DNA from 2 places in the Halomonas sp. NPDC076908 genome. Region 1 is predicted to be linked to the other one. Evidence: riboswitches for the same ligand, from Rfam matches in the RefSeq annotation. Region 1 holds a riboswitch; the other holds the start of a gene.
The links. Region 1 has a riboswitch for thiamine pyrophosphate ahead of ACQKE4_RS11480 (sodium:solute symporter). Riboswitches for the same ligand answer to the same signal wherever they lie in the genome.
Positions count from the first base shown of each region.

Region 1 (2,466 bases):
GTTAGCAGCGCAAAAAACGGCATAGGTGGCTCGCCTAACGCCACGCCACTCATCGCAGCCAACATACCCAAGCCGCCAATCAACATCACGACAACGACCGTCATGCCCCCACCAAGCCAAGCACCGCGCCCCAGGCTTTGGTTATCTTGGGCAGCCCATACGCGTTGCCAATACCCTTGATGAAATAGATTGGCGGCAGTGACGGCAATCACCAGTGTTAATGCAACGCTGAGTGCACTGGTAACAGGAATGGCGGGCAATTCAACTCCGCTAGGAATTTCAGGCAGTCGCCATAGTACAGCGCCGCCTACCACCAGCAGCAACACCAAGAGCAACCACGCTTGCCAACGGTCGGTGGCAAGGCTTGCACGCAGACCGCCCACCGCGGTGTAAACAAGTGTGGTAAGCGCTACACCGATAATCACCAGCGCAGGCGGCACATCTGACAACAACGCAGTGATCGCTCCAATGGCAGTTAGCTCGGCCGCTAAAAAACACGCCATATAGCCAATAGACACCAGTGTTACCCAACGCTTTACGCCAAGACCGTAGCACGCCTCGGCAAACTCGGCGATGCTACGCCCTTCAGGCAATGCACGGCGAATTTTAGGGCCATAAAGCCCCAGCACAATAAACGGCAGCGCAGAGCCTAACGCGTATCCAGCCAAGGCAAGTGGGCCAACAAAGGCGCCAATTTCAGGCGGTGCAAACAGAATCCACGCACCCATGCCGGATGCAAGAAAAGAGAGCCCCAGGGTAGAGGCCGCTTGCGAATTTCGGGCAGTCACATAGTCATCAAAGGGGCCATCTACCCAGCGGGCGCGCAGGCCCAAATAAGCAAAGCAGCACAACGCCGCGCCCAGCACGGCTGACGTCAGGTAAAGCATGTCGCACTTCCTCCGCCGGTACTAACCGGATCAGGTTCCAGGGTCTGCGCAGCGCGCATTCTCAGCCACTTTTTAGCAGGGCTCCCCTGGCGACAGTGAATGGATTGGCTATTCTACCTACGTTACGTTGTTCATGCTCACTGAAAAAGGTAGTTCAATTAAAGGTTACTTCGCGCCTTAAGTGGCAGCACGGGGAACACGTCCCATTAAATAAAACTCTTCATTAGGGGGCGTACCTGCCAGCGTAACCAATCGATTAGACAAGCCAAAAAACGCTGCGATGGCGCCAATATCCCAGCAATCATCCTGTGTAAAACCTACCGCCAATAGGCGCATAAGCCACTCATCGTTCATCTCACCTACGTCGATAGCGCAGTGCATGGCGAAATCGAGCATTACCCGGTGACGCTCGCTAATCGGTGCCACACGATGATTGATCGCGACTTGGTCAGCCAGCAGCGGGTCTTTGCTATAAATCCGTACCAATGCTCCGTGGGCCACGACGCAATAGAGGCAGCAATTGCGCGCACTGGTCGCAACCACAATCATCTCTTTCTCTGTCTTCGTCAGCGTATCAGACTCACGCTCCATCAAGGCATCATGATAGGCAAAGAAGGCACGAAACTCAGCGGGACGGTGGGCTAACATCAAGAAAACATTAGGCACGAAGCCTGCTTTCTCCTGTACAGCCAGAATCACAGCGCGAATATCCTCAGGCAAGTCATCAAGTGTTTCGGGTACATCAAAACGGCTTAGTGATGCAGACATAATTACCTCTTTATTGTTAAGTTTAACAATCCTGTTAAAACGACTTAGCTGACGTGTAACAAAAAGCTAAGTTAAGAGACTTTTAATCAGTAGCTACGCTCGCCATACTGCGTTATCGGTCTGTCATTAAAATCGCCACCTATTCTTATAAACATATAATCTGCTCCGATAAACAGTTCGTTCACAGGGAAACTGCCATGAGTCATAACGAAGCCAAGGAACATACGCCTGGTAGGCTAGATGAATTATTTGCCGACCCCTACCAAGCTTTCGAAAATGATACGGATGAGCGTCAGTTGCATATCCGCATCATGCTACATATGTTGCTTGCCCGCCCAATGACACGTGGCCAAATGACACTGCGCGTCATTCACGGCTGGGAGAATGGCGGTTTTGAACCTGACGATCTAAAGCATATTGATTACCCGCTTAACAGCGTGGCTGATTTCAAATATGCAGTGCAGGCGTTTGAAAAAGCGTCTAAGCACAATACGCCAATGCCTGCCGATGCAACCGCGATACTTTCCACCCCGCTTGCAGACGCCATTGCAGTTGCTGAAGCTGAAGGTCAAGAACTATCTAAGGACATTCAACAAACGCCAGTCCGCTGGCAAGCATTTGAAGGAGGTTTAGCGCTCTACACGCTGTTTAAAATGTATCACCGTCTTGTTTATGGTGAAGATGACACCTACCGCTGCTCCCAATGCATTACCCCTCTTGGGCTGCGCGAAATACATGAGTTTCACCTTGAAGAGGGGGAATTTGCACTGCTAGTGCCACCGGCTAGCGATGTCATGAGCGAGCCCTCGCT
Region 1 covers NZ_JBNNIW010000017.1:23,447-25,912, reverse strand. Annotated here, with positions in the region: gene ACQKE4_RS11480 (sodium:solute symporter) at 1-887, opposite strand, end outside; TPP riboswitch at 877-985, opposite strand; gene ACQKE4_RS11475 (peroxidase-related enzyme) at 1,065-1,655, opposite strand; gene ACQKE4_RS11470 (hypothetical protein) at 1,853-2,466, shown strand, end outside.

Region 2 (2,466 bases), on a different contig from region 1:
GTCCCGCGCTTCAATCCAGGCGCGGCGCAGTGCTGGCAGACCCCGGCGTAGATCAATCTGGGCATCGGGGTCGGTGTAAGGGCCGGAGGTGTCGTACACCAGTAGCGGCGGGTTCTCCTCATCAATGCCGGTGGTTTTGGTCGGCGACAGAGTGATCTCCCGAAACGGCACGCGGATATCTGGCTGCGAGCCTTCGATATACACCTTCCGCGAGCCGGGCAGCGGCTGAATGGCGGCGGCATCGACCTGGGCGGTTTCGGCTAAAAAGTGACTGGTTTTACTCATGGTTAGCTTCCTTATGGTTGTTGGGAATTACGTCGTAAGGTCGAGGCCCATCTGCCAGAAGTCGATTTCCAGCCGGGTGGCATCGCGGAAAATTTTGCTCAGTTCAGCAAAGCGGGCGGACGACACATCGGCAAGGCGAGCGTTGAGCCATTCAAGCTCCGCCTGCATGGCGGCCTGAAACTCCTCGCCTTCGTACATGGCAATCCAGGCATCAAAAGGGTTTTGTGTACCGCGCAGGGTAGAAGGCTGGGCGTTCAGCCAGTTGGCGATTTCGCCATAGCCGACTAGGCAGGGGGCCAGCGCCACATGCAAATCCAGCAGGTCGCCACGGTTGCCGGTATCCAACACATAGCGTGTATAAGCCAGCGTGGCCCTGGCTTCGGGAAGCTCTGCCAATTCTTGTTCTGAAATCCCCCACTCCTGACAAAAGCCCACGTGCAGGCCCAACTCCACATCCACAATGGCTTTTAGGCCTTCGTGGGCCTGGCGAAGATCGGCGAGGGTGGGGCTTTTATAGGCAGCCAACGCATAGGCGCGGGCGAAGTGAATCAAGAACAGGTAATCCTGCTTCAGGTAGTGGCGAAACGACGCTTCAGGCAGTGTGGCGGTGCCTAGCTGACGCACAAAATCGTGCGCAATATAGGCGCGCCAATCCTGCTGGCAGGCGGTGGTGAGATCAGTAAAGCGGTAGCCCATGATGCCTCCGGTGATAATGATCCGGAGGGCAGGCGTATAAAAGATCGAGGAAATGGCCCTGAAGGTGGCGTGCGATCATAAGAGAGAGCTAGCCATGGCCATCGCTTGATCCCTACGCCGGTACCTGCGCCGCTCGTTATATGAGCAACGCATTAGCCGGATCAGGTTCAGCGGGACCAGCGCTTGGGAGCCAAAAGCCCACCCTGCGCCATCTCAGCCGGATATCACCGGCACCCCGTCAAGCTGTTCGTTGGTGGAGTGTAGGAGGCGGGTGGGGGAGATGCAAGAGGTCATGATTGGAAATGGTCAATCGCGCAAGCTGCGACTTTTGGGTAAGTGGCCAAAATTGGCTTTGCTATCAAGGGAATCAATGGGTAAGGTCGATATGGTTAGCCGCATAACCTCAATGAACGCGTCGTCTCGTTCATTGAGGTTATGCGACTGGATGTGTAATCACTGTTATGCATAAGGAGGGCAAGGTGCTGAATTCCGTAATACAGGAAGAAACTACAGGATGCGGAATCGCGTCGGTTGCCAACATTCTGAGCAAGACCTATTTGGAAATGAAAGCCACAGCAAATGCTATGGGCATCCAAGCGGAAGACAAATCGCTTTGGTCTGATACCCAATATGTAAGGAAAATGCTGTCTCATGCTGGAGTCGAGACGTCTCCCGATGAAACTCCTTTTGAGTCTTGGGGTGCATTACCCGACTTGGCATTGCTTTCTATCAAGCATCATCAAGAAGATGGGAAAAATTTCTGGCACTGGGTCGTTTTCAAGCGTGTAGGTGGTAAGGATTATGTGCTGGACTCAGCAAGTTACCTGCCATCAAATATTCGAACGGACTTTAATGAGATGCATCCCAAGTGGTTCATCGCGGTCCAAAATGCATAACCCCTATGAGCCTTCTCTCTGTCAATAGACCGCAGTGTTTTTATTGGCCGCGTGAGCGGCCAATATCAAGTCCCTGAGCCAGTGATCCTACTTCATCTGTCATCGTTGGCTGTTGGTGGCTTACAGCAAACACCTATTGAGGCTCTCTAACGTGGTGGTTCACCACTGCCAAACCGGGTTGCTCCTTGCAGGTGGGTCTGGGGCACTAGACATTCATCGGTTAACCAGCATCTGTCCTATTCAAACAGCGGGTTACTTTATAGTCCCAGTTAGTTTCAGGTTCAGCGCCGGTGTAAACCCACTCGCTCAGGGTGTTGATGCACGCCAGCAGGATGGATAATCAAAGCGACGGGCTTCGAGTTGGGTGTAGAAGTCGGGTTTCAGATCTCAAGATCAGTCAGCAGACACCCTGTTTCAGCACACTTCATGATGATCCCGTTAGACGTTGATCATCATCCTGCTGCGTGACTAACTCGTTAAAAAGCGTTGTTCATCAAATACCTTTTCGTGCTTTAACATGAAATAGACCGCACGCCCCAGCTTGTGGGCCAGAGCCGATAAAGCTTTGGCTTTACTCATGCGTTTCTGT
Region 2 covers NZ_JBNNIW010000020.1:3,853-6,318, reverse strand. Annotated here, with positions in the region: gene thiC (phosphomethylpyrimidine synthase ThiC) at 1-285, opposite strand, end outside; gene tenA (thiaminase II) at 313-981, opposite strand; TPP riboswitch at 1,074-1,229, opposite strand; gene ACQKE4_RS12565 (hypothetical protein) at 1,461-1,877, shown strand; gene ACQKE4_RS12560 (IS110 family transposase) at 2,346-2,466, opposite strand, start outside.
Region 2: linked by a shared signal. The riboswitch ahead of tenA (thiaminase II) and the one ahead of ACQKE4_RS11480 (sodium:solute symporter) in region 1 are both predicted to bind thiamine pyrophosphate.